3 regions of the Lysobacter korlensis genome follow, and region 2 is predicted to be linked to each of the others. Evidence: predicted binding sites of a transcription regulator. Region 2 holds the regulator's gene; each other region holds the start of a gene.
What was found. Region 2 encodes FliA, which starts transcription of late flagellar genes. Its sites were predicted from a motif close to TAAAGTTTNNCNNNCNNNGGCCGATAA; they were not measured.

Region 1 (4,517 bases), 330 kb from region 2:
GACGATGCGCGAGAGCTTTTCTTCGGCCAGGCCGCCGCGCACCAGCGCACGTCGTGCCGCGTTCGCGCGTTCGGCCGACAGCTCCCAGTTGCTGTAGCCGGTGATGCCGCCGGCGTAGGGTGTGGTGTCGGTATGGCCGCTGATCGCGATGCGGTTGTCGACCTGATTGAAGAACCGCCCCAGCTCGAACAGGATTGCGCGCGTGTGCGGCTTGAGCTCGGGTGAGCCCAGATCGAACATCGGCCGGTTCTGCGCATCAACGATCTGCACGCGCAGCCCTTCCGGCGTGAGGTCGATCAGCAGCTGATCCTTGAACGGCGCCATCGCGAGGCTCTTCGCGATCGCCTCTTCGAGCAGCTTCTTGAGCTCTTCGAGCCGCTTACGTTCCTTCTCTTCTGCCGCCTTCGCGTCGGCCTTGAGGTCCACCGAGCCCGCACCGGGCGGATTCTTGACGGCGTCGAACACCTTGATCGGTGCATCGCCGGCGCCACCGGGCCCCATCTTGCCCTCCACCGTCGCACTGCCGCGGCTGGCGACCGCGCTCGGGTTCTTGAAGTAGTCGGCCACGCCGCCGAGCTGCTCGGGCGTCATGGTCGCGGTCAGCCACATGACCATGAAGAACGCCATCATCGCGGTCACGAAGTCGGCATACGCGACTTTCCACGCGCCGCCGTGGTGGGCGCTTCCGCCCTTTTTCTTGCGGACGACGATGATCGGTTGTTGTTGCTGTTGTTGCTTCTCGGACGCCATCGCGGTGCTCCGTCAGCCCTTGGCGGCCTTGAGGTCGGCCTCGAGGTCGGCAAACGTCGGGCGCACGTCGGAGAACAGCAGCTTGCGTGCGAACTCGATCGCTACCGTCGGCGCATAGCCGCGCACCGATGCGACCAGCGCCATCTTCACCACCTCGAACGCCTTCGCGTCCTCGTTCGCGCGGGTCTCCATCGCCGTTGCCAGCGGGCCCACGTAGCCGTACGCGATCAGGATGCCGAGGAACGTGCCCACCAGCGCCGAGGCGACTTTCAAGCCGATCTCGGACGGAGGCGCGCTGCCGACGACTGACATCGTGTTGATGATGCCCAGCACGGCGGCCACGATGCCGAAGCCCGGCAGTGCGTCGGCGACTTTCTGCACCGAGTGCGCAGGCTCGAGCGCTTCGTGGTGGTGGGTTTCAAGTTCGTATTCGAGCAGCGACTCGAGCTCGTGCGGATTCATGTTGCTGCCGACCATCAGCCGCAGGCAGTCGGTGATGAAATCCAGCATGTGATGGTCGGCCATGACCTTCGGGTACTTCTGGAAGACCGCGCTTTCCTCGGGATTATCGACGTCGGCTTCGACGGCCATCATGCCCTCGCGCCGCATCTTGATCAGGATCTCGTAGATGAGCTTGAGCAGGTCTACGTATTCCTGGCGCCGATACTTCGGCCCCTTGAGCAGCCCGATGGGCGCGCGGAACGCCGCCTTCATCACCTTGGGCGGCGTCGCGATCATGTACGCGCCCAGGGCCGAGCCGCAGATCACGATGACCTCGTTGAGATGCCACAGCGCCATGATCTGGCCGCCGACCATCACGAAGCCGCCAAGCACGCTGGCCATGACGACGATGCCACCAATGATCAGGAACATCCGGGGGAAATCCGAGCAGCTGCAATGTCCGCGGTATCGGCCCGGCGACGCATCTCTTGAGCGCCGGTGCTCGGCGTCGTTCCGCTTCGAGCTGCGCGCCTGCCTGGCGCAACCTTTGTTTGCCGGGCGCAGCGCCTTGCCGTGACGGTAACGCCGCAGTGCCTAGTGTCGGACGCAACCGGCGTCGATGCGGCGCCATGTCGTCCACCGAGCTACAGGAATCAACCATGACCTCCAGACAGCAGCCCGGCTCAGACCGTAGCGACGATTTCGCGTCGCGCCCCTACGAAAACATGCCCTCGGTGACTTCGCGCGCCTGGGGTCCCAGCAAGGCCCACGGCGATCCGGATCCGTTCGGTTACCGCGACCAGGGTGGCTACGGCGACTTCCGCACGGATTCGCAGGGCGGGCGCAACGGCCCGGACGCCCAGGACCGTCCGTCCGGCCATCGCGGCCGCGGCCCGCGTGCGACGCGCTCGGACGAGAGCATCGCCGACGAGGTGTACTTCCGGCTCACCGAAGATCCGTTCATCGACGCGAGCGAGATCCTCGTCAATGTCGAGGAAGGCGTGGTGACGCTGACCGGCGAGGTGACCGAGCGGCGCATGAAGCATCGCGCCGAGGACCTCGTCCACGAAATCCGCGGCATCCGCGAAGTGAACAATCGCATTCTGGTCGACAAGGTGCAGCGCTCGTTCACCGATTCGATGGGTGGCCTGCGTGCCGGCGAAAGCCAGAAGGGCAGCGGCTTTTCGAGCGCGTCGCCCGGCCATGGGGCACCGGGCATCCACGGTCAGGCCGCAGAGCAGGACGAACCCTCGGGCGGCCCGTAAGCCGTCTGATGCACCACCGCCGCGCCCGAACATGACGGGCGCGGCGTCGGCATCGTCCGTTTACCCGTCCGAAGCCGCCCGCGTCAGGGGCCGGGAATGTCGGGTGACAGCGCCTGGTGCTGGAACAGGCACATGCGCAACACGTCGTGGTAGCGGCCGTCGCTGAAGAACTCGTCGATCAGTACGCCCTCGCGCTTGAAGCCAGCGTCCTCGTAGACGTGAATTGCCGCGGCATTGTCGACATCGACCAGCAGGTAGAGCTTGTAGAGGTTGAGCACGCGGAACGCGTAGTTGATCGCCAGCCGCGTGGCCGCCTTCGCGAAGCCATGTCCCTGCTGCTCGGGCGAGACCATGATCAGGAACTCGGCACGCCGGTGCAGATGGTCGATCTCGACCAGCTCGACCAGCCCGGCGCGATGCCCTTCGCCGTCCTCGATGATGAAACGGCGCTCGGACTGATCGTGAATGTGCTTGCGGAACAGCTCCTCGAGTTCGACGAACGACTCGTACGGCTCCTCGAACCAGTAGCTCATGACGCTGCGGTTGTTGTTGAGCAGATGTACGAAATGCAGGTCACCGCGCTCGAGTGGACGGAGCGTCACGGTGGCCGTGGCGGCAGGCGATGGGGTCTTTTCCATGAGCTGAACCCTAGCGGAGCGGATGCGTACGCGCCGTCACGCGGCCTTGGCCGGACCGCTCCTAGCCTGACCCCAACTCGTTTTTGGAAACACCGCCATGCCCCAGATGCGCCTGCGTGTGATCGGCAGTGAAGACGATGCCCGTGCGATCGGCAACCTGCTTGCGAGCATCGACGGGATCGAGCACGTCGAGGAAGTCGCCGACCTGATGCCGCGCCTCGACGATGCCGATTCGAGCTCGGCCGGGCTGCCCGACGACATGGGCCCCGGCACCCACGAACTCGAGGTCGGCGCCGCCAACCGGGCGGCCGCCGGCCGGGTGCGCGAAGCGGTCGAAGCACTCGCGTTCGACCTCGACGTGCTGGTCGAGTTCGAGACCGACGAAGACTGGCACGACGCCTGAACGACCTGCCAATGAATACCGCCGATGACACGATGGCTTCACGCGACAGGTCGATAAGCTCGCGCCATGTCGAACCGGGGCGAGCCGCAAACGTGAGTACCGTCAGCACCATCATTCCGTGGCTGCGCTACCGCAACGCGTTCGTTGCCATCGATTGGCTCTGCAGCGCGTTCGGATTCCAGCCCCAGTTCATCCAGGCTGAAGGCCACACCGTCCACCACGCGCGGCTGACCTGCGGCGACGGCATGGTGATGCTGGGCTCGGCCGACGACGGCACCGAGTCCGACCGCCACATGCTGCAGCCGGACGAAACCGGCGGCCGCGAGACGCAGAGCTGTTTTGTTGTGGTCGATGACGTGGACGCCCATTACGCTCAGGCGGTCGATGCCGGCGCCGAAGTGGTGATCCCGCTGTCGGTACAGGAGCACGGCATGCGCAGCTACGCCTGCCGCGACATCGAAGGCCACCTGTGGTGGTTCGGTTGCGCGATCCCGCGCCTCGAAGTCGCTCCGGCCATGCACCGGTTCGGCGCGCTGCACTGAGCACTACCGCCGGTCATGGTGACCGGCCCTCACGACGTCCTGCTGCGGCCTGCCCCGCGCCGTAAGGCACGGGCGCGACGCGCGGCGGTATTCGCCGGGGACTACTTCGCCTTCGCCGACCGCTGACTGAGCGCCACGCTGCCCAGAATCAGCGCGCCGGCAATACCCATGCTCAACGTCAACGCCTCGCCGAGCAGCGCCCAAGCCCATGCAACAGCGAACAGGGGCACCAGATAGGTCACGGTAACCGCCCGGCCGGCGCCGATCCGGCGAATCAGCCGGTAATACAGCGCATACGCGATCCCGGTGCACAGCACGCCCAGCATCGAGGCCGACACCCAGGACTCCATCGGGATCGGCTGCTGCGGCCATTGCGCGATCGCGAACGGCAGCACCATCAGGGCGGCGCAGCTGAGCGTCGCCGCGGCGACCGCGATCGGCGGCAACCCGACCAGGTGGCGTTTCACCAGATGCGCGC
Region 2 (4,517 bases):
CGCACCAGCGGCAGCGCGTAGACGTCGTCGTCGATCTCGATCAGCAGCGTCGGCAGGATCGCCAGTGTCAGCGGCACGCGGATCACGAAGCGGCTGCCGCGGCCGATTTCGGAAAGGATCTGCACCTGGCCGGACAGCTCGCGGATGCGCGACTGCACCACGTCCATGCCCACACCGCGGCCGGACAGGTCGCTGACTTCCGCGCGTGTAGAGAAGCCCGGCAGGAAGATCAGCTGCAGGCATTCCTCGGGCGTGAGGCGCGCAGCCGAATCGGCGTCGATCAGGCCCTTTTCGCAGGCGCTGCGGCGGATCTTCTCGGGGTCGATGCCGCCGCCGTCGTCGCGCACTTCGATCGAGACGTGGTCGCCTTCCTGCTGTGCGCTCAGGCGCACGTTGCCGGTTTCAGGCTTGCCGGCGGCGCGGCGCTGCTGCGGTGATTCGATGCCATGGTCGATCGCGTTGCGCATCAGGTGCACCAGCGGATCGGCCAGCGCCTCGACGAGGTTGCGATCAAGTTCGGTATCGGCGCCGACGACTTCGAGGTCGACGGCCTTGCCGAGCTGGCGCGACACATCCCGCGCGAGTTTGGGGAAGCGCGAGAACACGCGACCGACCGGCTGCATGCGCACGGTCATCACCGCCGACTGCAGGCGCGAGGTGGCGGCATCAAGCGCGGTGACCGCACGATCGAGATCCTCGTCGCGCAGGCGCGGACGGATCGTCTTGAGGCGGTTGCGCGCCAGCACCAGTTCGCCGACCAGGTTCACCATCGCGTCCAGGCGCCGCACGTCGACGCGCACGGTGGCTTCGGCGGGCTCGGCATTCGCCGCGGCAACCGGCTTCGGCTTGGGTTTGGTGTCGCGCGCCGGGGGGGGCGGCTTCGGCTTGGGCGCTGCCGCCGCGGCCGGCGCTGCACCGGGCAGGGCGCCCGCACCGTGCAGGCTGTCGAGCAGGGCGTCGAAGTCCAGGTCGTCGAGGTTTTCAGGCAGGTCGGTGACCTGCATAGTCGGCGCTGCGGCGACGGCCGGCTCCGCCGGACCGACGTGCAGCGCGGCGACCAGTGATTCCGGTGGTTCCTCGGGCGTTTCGCCACGCCCGATCGCATCGAGCATATCGCTGAGCAGGTCGATCGACTGCTGCGTCGCGTCGAACGCGATTTCGTCCATCGACGCTTCGCTGCTGCGCGCGGCGTTGAGCCGGTCCTCGACCGCGTGGCAAATCGTCACCATCGCGGGGAAGTCGAGGAAGCCTGCGCCGCCCTTGATCGTGTGGAAGCCGCGGAACACCGCATTGAGGCAGTCGCGGTCGTACGGCGACTGTTCCAGTGCGACGAGCTGCTCGCCGAGCTGGTCGACGATTTCGCGCGCCTCGATCAGGAAGTCAGCGCAGATGTCGGATTCGGCTTCGCTCACGTCAAAGTCCCAGCGATGACAACAAATCGTTTGCGTCGTCCTGCGTGGCCGGTGCGGCATCGACGCCGGTGACGGCCGGGCCGAAGCCCTTCGACGACGCGGGCAGCTGCAGCGGCGCGGACTCGGGCATCACGCCATCGCTTGCGGCATGCACGCAGCGCACGATGTCGACGACGCGCTTGATGATCTGGCCGGTCAGGTCCTGGTAGCCCTGCGCGGCGGTCATTTCGGAAAACCGCACGCGCATGCCGGCCGCGGCCTCGGCCGCCTCGCTTCCCGGCGCGACCGGAATCGTCGCCAGCAGGTCGCGGCACTGGTCGATCATGTCCATCGTGCGATGGCTGGCGTCCTCACTCATCTTCACCGCGTGCTCGAGGCGCGCGCAGGCCTCGGGCAGCGAGCCGCCGGTGCTCGCGCCCTCGCCGTCGCCGAAGGCCTGGCCGAGTTCGCGTGCAAGCCGCACCAGGCCCTGCACCAGCGGTTGGTTGCGCCATTCGACCAGCGCGTCGAGGTTTTCGCGGAAGCCGGCCTGGTCGTCATTCTCGATCGCCCCAAGCGCGGCGCGCACGCGCCGGATGATGGCCTCGCGACTGTCGGTCGACAGACTGTCGGGATCGGTGAGGACCTGGGCGTTCACGCCGCGGCCTCGAGGCGCTCGAAGATCTTGCCCAGCTTCTCGCTCAGGGTGCCGGCGGTGAACGGCTTGATGACGTAGCCGTTCACGCCCGCCTGGGCGGCTTCGATGATCTGTTCGCGCTTGGCTTCGGCCGTGACCATCAGCACCGGCGTCTTGCTCAGCGCGGCGTCGGCACGCACGTGCTTGAGCAGTTCCATGCCCGTCATGCCCGGCATGTTCCAGTCGGTGATGATCAGGTCGTACTTCGCGCGCTTGAGTTCCTCGAGCGCCGTCGTGCCGTCGTCGGCCTCGGCGGTGTTGGAAAAGCCCAGGTCGCTGAGCAGGTTCTTGACGATGCGGCGCATGGTCGAGAAGTCGTCGACGATGAGAATCTTGATGTTCTTGTCCATGAAGGGCTCGTGCGGCGATGCGGTAATGGGGTGGGGCGCATACCGGCGGGGTCAGGTCCGGCACACGCCCCTTGCGGCGGATATCGACCGGTGCCGTCGGTCCTGAACCTTCCGGACCAGGACGACACCGGTTCGGTGACGCGTGTCGCGATCAGTCGTCGTTGTCGGCGTCGATGCCGCGCCAGTCGCCCAGGCGAGAGCGCAGCCGGAGCATGGCCTGGCCGTGGATCTGGCAGACGCGTGATTCGCTGATCGACAGCACCGCGCCGATTTCGCGCAGGTTCAGTTCCTGCTCGTAGTACAGCGACAGCACCAGTTGCTCGCGCTCGGGCAGCAGGCCGATCGCGGCACCAAGCGCGCCGCGGAACTCCTCGTGCTCGAATGCGCGTGCCGGCGTCGTGCCATCGGCGGTGGCCAGGCGCGGCTCGCCGTCGTGCTCCTCGGCATGCGCGTCCAGGCTCAGCAACTGTCCGCGTGCGGCGTCCTCGAGCATCGCGTGGTACTCGGGGATGCTCACGCCGAGCGCGGTGGCGACTTCCTGCGACGTCGCAGCGCGGCCGGTGGCCTGCTCGACGGCGCGCGTGGCAGCGACGACGTCGCGGTAGCGGCGATGCACCGAGCGCGGCACCCAGTCGCCACGACGGATCTCGTCGATCATCGCGCCGCGGATGCGGATCGAGGCATACGTCTCGAACGCGGCACCCTGGTCGGACTGGAAGTTCTTCGCGGCCTCGATGAGGCCGAGCATGCCGGCCTGGATCAGGTCATCGATCTCGACGCTGGCGGGCAGCTTCGCGGCGAGGTGGTGCGCGATGCGGCGCACGAGTTCGGCGTGCTTCTCGACGATCGCGGCGGTGTCGACCTGCGGGCGCGCAGCGCGGTACTGGGCGGCGGCCATGGCATTCATGCGGCGCTCCTGGCTGGGGTCACCAGCCGTTCAAGGAAAAATTCGACATGTCCGCGCGGACCTTGCGGGACCTGCCATTGGGATGCGCGTCGCGCGATGTCGCGGAAAGCGAGTGCGGACGGGCTGGATGGGAATGCCTCGACGACGGCTTCCTGGCGTTGCACCGCGCGGCGCAGCCATTCATCGCGTGGAATCGCACCGAGATACGACATCGTGACGTCGAGGAAACGCGCGCTGACGCGTTCGAGCTTCTCGAACAGGTGGCGGCCTTCCTGCGGGCTGCCGACCTGGTTCGCGAGCACCTGCACCCGGGTCACACCGCGTTCGCGGCTGAGCACCTTGACCAGCGCGTAGGCGTCGGTGACCGAGGCCGGCTCGTCGCAGACCACGATGATCACGTCCTGCGCGGCCTGGCAGAACGTCAGCACGCCATCGGCGATGCCGGCTGCGTTGTCGACGACCATCGTGTCGATGGGCAGGTCGAGCTGGCTGAAGGCATGCACCAGGCCGACGTGCTGCGCCGGGGTGAGTTCGGTCATGTGGCGCTTGCCCGATGCGGCGGGGACCACCCAGAGGCCACCGGGGCCTTCGATGATCGTGTCGGCCAGTTCGCAGCGTCCGGCGATCACGTCGGCCAGCGTGAAGCGCGGCGACAGGCCGAGCATCACGTCGACGTTGGCGAGGCCGAGGTCGGTGTCGAGCAGCAGCGTGCGGCGGCCGGCCATCACCAGCGACATCGCCAGGTTGACCGAGACCGACGTCTTGCCGACGCCGCCCTTGCCGCTGGCCACCGCGATCACCCTGACCGGCGCGACGCTCGCCGGCGTGGCGGGCGCCGCTTCGGCGCAAGGGGCCGGGTCGGCGGCCGTGGTGTCATGTCCGTTCATGTCGTGTCCGAGGCAGGATGCGTTGGGGTCAGGCGACGGCATGGCGGTCCTCGGTCATCAAGGGGTTGTCGGCAGCGCGGCGCAGTTTTTCGAGTGAAGCGACGAGGCGAACGGGGTCGGCGGCCTCGATGTCGTGCGGCACCTGCTGTCCCGAAGTGGTGTAGGCGAGATGCATGTCCTGCTTGACCAGCACCGACAGCGCGGCGCCCAGGCGGCCGGTCTCGTCGGTCTTGGTCAGCACCACGCCTTCCGGCGAAGCCGGGCGGTAGCGGCGGATGATTTCGC
Region 3 (4,517 bases), 540 kb from region 2:
GAGCGCGCTGCACTTGGCCGCCGCGCTCGGACGCGCGCCCGCACTGAAGGCATTGGTACGCCGCGGCGCATCGCCGGACCTGCTTGCGGCCGATGGCCAGACCCCGCTCGGGGTCGCGCTGTCGGCCGGCCGCCGCGATCTGGCCGACTGGCTCGACTGGCGTGGCTGGCCGCTGCCGCGCCGCGCGCTGCAGCCGGCCGACGTGCCGTCCGCCGCGATCGTCGGCGACGCCGACGCCGTGCGCCGCCTGCTCGATCTGGGCCTGTCGGTCGATGCCGTCGACAGCCAGGGCTGCAGCGCGCTGCTGCGTGCCGCGGGCGGTGGTCATCGCGCGGTCGTCGACCTGCTGCTCGCGCGTGGCGCCGACCCGCAGGCCACGGCGAACTCCGGCGCCACGGCGTTGTCGGCTGCGGTCAGCATGCGCCACGCCGAGATCGTCGACCGGTTGCTCAGGGCCGGCGCGCCGCTCGAACAGCGACTGCCGGGCGGGCTGACCGTGCTGATGGTGGCCTGCGCACTCGGCCTGCCGGATCTCACGGCGCGCCTGCTCGCGTCCGGCGCGGACGTGCAGGCGACCGATGCCCAGCAGCGCACGCCACTGCACTGCGCGGCGATGTACGGCTTCGGGGCCCGCGACCGCACGCGCCTGGTCGCGCTGCTCGACACGCTGCTGCTCGCCGGTGCCGAGGTGGATGGCGTCGCCGATGGCGCAACGCCCTTGCTGCTGCTGCTCGGTGCACGTGCCGAGCCCGGCAGCGCTGCCGACGAGGACGTGCTGATCACCGGCCTCGAGCGCCTGCTAGACGACGGTGCCAGCCTCGACGCGCAGGACCCGCGCGGCTTCGGCCCGCTGCACCTCGCTGCGTTGCACGGGCTGGTGCGCGTCGTGCAGCGCCTGCTGCGCGCCGGCGCCGACCCCGAGCGCCGCGACACGCTCAATCGCACGCCGCGCGATATCGCACTGATGCGCGGCTTCATCGACATCGCGGCCGAGCTCGTCCCGGTGGCCGGCGGTCAGGTGTCGATGGCGCGGTTCCTGCGCGAGAACCGCTGACGCGGGTCCCTAGGGCCTCTGCCATGCAGCGGTCGCGTCTTTCGCTGCCGTCGCCATGCCTTGCATCCGCCCACGGCCGGGCATCGCTGCGGCAAGCGCGTGGGCGGCGCTATGCTTGTGCTTCGGACCCGAGAATGGATTTGCCCAATGAGCCGATGGATCGCGTTGATTGTCCTGTGCCTTGCAATGGGGGCGGCCGTGTCGGCCAACGGCCCCCGCGCGGTGCGCAAGCAGGCCGAATCGAGCCTGCTGGTGAAGGGCTCAATCGATATCACCGCCGACGGCGAGGTGCTCGCCCACACGCTGGAAGGCGGCGATACGGTGCCGCCCGCCATTGCTGAAATGATCGGTAAGCGCGTCTCAGAATTGCGCTTCGAACCGGTCGTGCTGCAGCCGGGCACGAGTCGCGCGCGTGCGCCGATGACCGTGCGCGTGGTCGCCAAGAAGCTCGACGATGACCGCTATGCGCTGCAGGTGCGCGGCATGCAATTCGGCTCGCACGCGCCCGGGGAGACCGTCTCGTCCAAGAGCTTGCCTCCGCCGAGCTACCCGGAATCGGCGGCATGGGGCGGCGTCGGCGGTACGGTGTACGTGGTCGTGCGCATCGGGCGCGACGGACGGGTAGAGGATGCGATTGCCGAACAGGTGAACCTGCGCGTGATCGACAACGAGTCCGCAATGACCAAATGGCGGCAGGTGCTTGCGCAGTCGGCCCTGCAGGGGGCGCGCAAATGGACGTTCACGCCGCCGCAGCGTGGCGAGGCCGCCGACGCTCCGTACTGGTCGGCGCGTGTGCCGGTCGATTACGTCGCACCGGGCCAGTCCGTGCCCAACGAGTACAAGTGGCACGCCTATATTCCCGGTCCACGGACCGCGATCCCGTGGGAGCCGGAAGTCTCGGCGGCAGGCGCGGATGCGCTGGCAGCCGGCGGAGTCCATCCGATCGGGCAGGGCCTGCGCCTGCTGACACCGATCGGCGAAGGCTGATCGAGCCGCAGCGATGCTGGGGCGTTGCTGCATCGGACAATCCTGCTCGAATCCGCGCCACGCTGGTGATGACGGTCACGCTCGCGGCAGCGTGTCGGCTCGCGCCACGGCGCACAGGCCGAAATGGCCGTCGCCATAGGTGACTCAGCGTGAGCTGATAGATGCCGGCGCGTTGCCGACCGGGGGCGAGTCCGCCGGTGCCGCGCCAGCGTCGCCCCGGTCGCAGCGGCGCTACTCGCAAACGCCTCTCGCAATCGCCGCCCGACCGGCTGTTGGGCTTCACGCCCTTGTCGAGCGCCGCGCTCATGCCGTAGGACGCCGCCTGCCGCTCGCGGCGGTCGGCACGTCGGCTTGCGTACAGGGTCAAGCGCGAGGGCCGCGACCGGGCCGTGATCGACGACGTCAAACCGGCTGCCGGCTGAAGCCCGAACTATTCCGATTCAACTCCCCGGCCGGACGGCCGATACCTGCTCCGAGTGCCCCGGGTCCGCGGGCGCAGCGGCAGGCGATGCGATCGCCGCCGTCGTCAGGATCGATCGAGACCGCCCCATGCCGTGGCAACGCCTGCAATCCGATTTCCGCTTCGCGCTGATCACGCTGTTCGGCGCACTGGCGACCGTGTGCCTGCTGCCGATCGCGGGGTACCGGTTCGCCACCGGGGACGTCGCGGCGGGCGTGATCGATCTCGTCGTGGTGGCGGTCATCGCCGGCAGCGTCGTCTACATGTGGCGCGGAGGCAGTGTCGAGTGGGCCGGGCGCGCGGCCGCGGGCATCGGCGCGATTGGCGTGATTGTGGTGGCGTCGCTCGTCGGTCTGTCGGGCCTGCTATGGACCTATCCGGCCGTGGTGGCAGGCTTTCTGCTCATCGAGCGCCGCCATGCGATCGCTTATGGCGCGGTCACCGTGCTGATCGTCGCAGCCACCGGGCAGGGGTTCGACAGCGGCTTCATGCGGGTCGCGTTTGCGGTCACCGGCTTGGTCGTCGGCCTGTTCGCGTACATCTTCGCCCACCGCACCGAGCACCAGCGCATGCAGCTCGAACGGCTCGTCACGCGCGACACGCTGACCTCGGCGGCGAACCGGCGCGCGATGGAGCAGGAGCTGCCGATTGCGGTTGAAACGAGCCGCCGCGGCAACGTACCGGTCAGCCTGGCGGTGCTCGACATCGACCACTTCAAGCGCATCAACGATGGCCACGGGCACGAGACCGGCGACCGAGTGCTCGTCGACTTCGCCCGCGTCATCGGCGCAGCCACGCGGCGGGGTGACCGGTTGTTCCGCTACGGCGGCGAGGAATTCGTGCTGCTGCTTCCCGGTATCGATACGACCGCGCTCGCATCGCTGTGCGACACGCTGCGTGCACGCGTGGCGGACATGGTCGAGGTGGACGGGCGGCCGATCACGGTGTCGATCGGCGCGGCCGAACTCGGTGCGCGTGAAAGCGTCAGCGAGTGGCTCGCGCGCGCCGACAGCGCGATGTATCGCGCCAAGCGCGACGGCCGCAACCGCGTCGTCGTCGCACCCTCGCAGGTCGAGGCGACGGTCGTCGACCTGCTGCAGCGGCAGGCGGCGCTGCGCGACTGAGGGACGGCTGATTCAAGCTCCGCGATCACGCGATCACGCGATCACGCGATCACGCGTCGCGAGTCGCGAGTCGCGAGTCACGAGTCACGAGTCACGAGTCACGAGTCACGAGTCACGAGTCACGAGCGCGCAGCGCCCGGCACGTAACGCCCGGGGCCTCAATGCATGGCCGTTGTGCCGGACTGCACCGCAAGCGGGCAGGCTTGGCCGCTTGCCTCCGCGACGTCGGTTCCGCGCGCGGCAATGCCGCCGAGCACGCGTCGCATCGCATCGAAACGCCGTGCAAGCTGCGCGAACAGCTCGGCATGGCCAGCGCGTGCCAGCAATGAGACCTCGCCATACGCCGCCTGTCCGAGCGCGGCGTAGTAGCCCGGCTGCACGTTGCGCCGGCGCGCGAGCCGCGGAAACAACCCCGCGATCAGCAGGCAGCGGTCACCGACATCACGCAGCGCGTCGGTCCGCGCACGGCCGACCAGCTCGAGGCCATGCAGGCATTCCAGCGCCATCGTGCGTCCGCCCAGCAGCGCGTCGTGCTGGTGCCGATGCAGCACGAACACCAGGTAGCTTTCGACATCATCCGGCAGGCGCACGTGCATGCGCGCTTCGCCGTCGCGTACAAGCTCGTACCACAGCTCGGTGGTGGCTCCGGTGTGCAGGGTCCGGTCCGGCATGTCGTGCTCCCCTCGCTGGCCGATGGCGTAGGGCCAGAGTTAGCACGCAGCGAACACGTTAAACGGCGCCGCCGATCACAGAGCAGCACGCAAACGAAAACGCCCCGCAATGCGGGGCGTAATCGTTCATGCAAAGCGGGTTTAACGCTTCATCGAACTGAAGAACTCGTCGTTCGACTTCGTGGTCTTCATCTTGTCGAGCAGGAACTCCATCGCCGCGA

Region 1: a site for FliA is predicted at 1,657-1,683, ahead of motA (flagellar motor stator protein MotA). Genes of this name have one in related genera too.
Region 3: a site for FliA is predicted at 2,482-2,508, ahead of ACFFGH_RS01765 (GGDEF domain-containing protein). Genes of this name have one in related genera too.

Annotation. Positions count from the first base shown of each region.
Region 1 is NZ_JBHLTG010000001.1:1,267,813-1,272,329, reverse strand. It holds gene motB (flagellar motor protein MotB) at 1-750, opposite strand, end outside; gene motA (flagellar motor stator protein MotA) at 763-1,623, opposite strand; gene ACFFGH_RS05785 (BON domain-containing protein) at 1,821-2,456, shown strand; gene speG (spermidine N1-acetyltransferase) at 2,540-3,094, opposite strand; gene ACFFGH_RS05775 (hypothetical protein) at 3,192-3,497, shown strand; gene ACFFGH_RS05770 (VOC family protein) at 3,530-4,039, shown strand; gene ACFFGH_RS05765 (DMT family transporter) at 4,141-4,517, opposite strand, start outside.
Region 2 is NZ_JBHLTG010000001.1:940,988-945,504, forward strand. It holds gene ACFFGH_RS04190 (chemotaxis protein CheA) at 1-1,472, opposite strand, end outside; gene ACFFGH_RS04195 (protein phosphatase CheZ) at 1,414-1,980, opposite strand; gene cheY (chemotaxis response regulator CheY) at 2,046-2,438, opposite strand; gene ACFFGH_RS04205 (RNA polymerase sigma factor FliA) at 2,590-3,345, opposite strand; gene ACFFGH_RS04210 (MinD/ParA family protein) at 3,342-4,232, opposite strand; gene flhF (flagellar biosynthesis GTPase FlhF) at 4,261-4,517, opposite strand, start outside.
Region 3 is NZ_JBHLTG010000001.1:405,217-409,733, forward strand. It holds gene ACFFGH_RS01755 (ankyrin repeat domain-containing protein) at 1-1,054, shown strand, start outside; gene ACFFGH_RS01760 (energy transducer TonB) at 1,115-2,041, shown strand; gene ACFFGH_RS01765 (GGDEF domain-containing protein) at 2,591-3,625, shown strand; gene ACFFGH_RS01770 (hypothetical protein) at 3,784-4,296, opposite strand; gene rho (transcription termination factor Rho) at 4,438-4,517, opposite strand, start outside.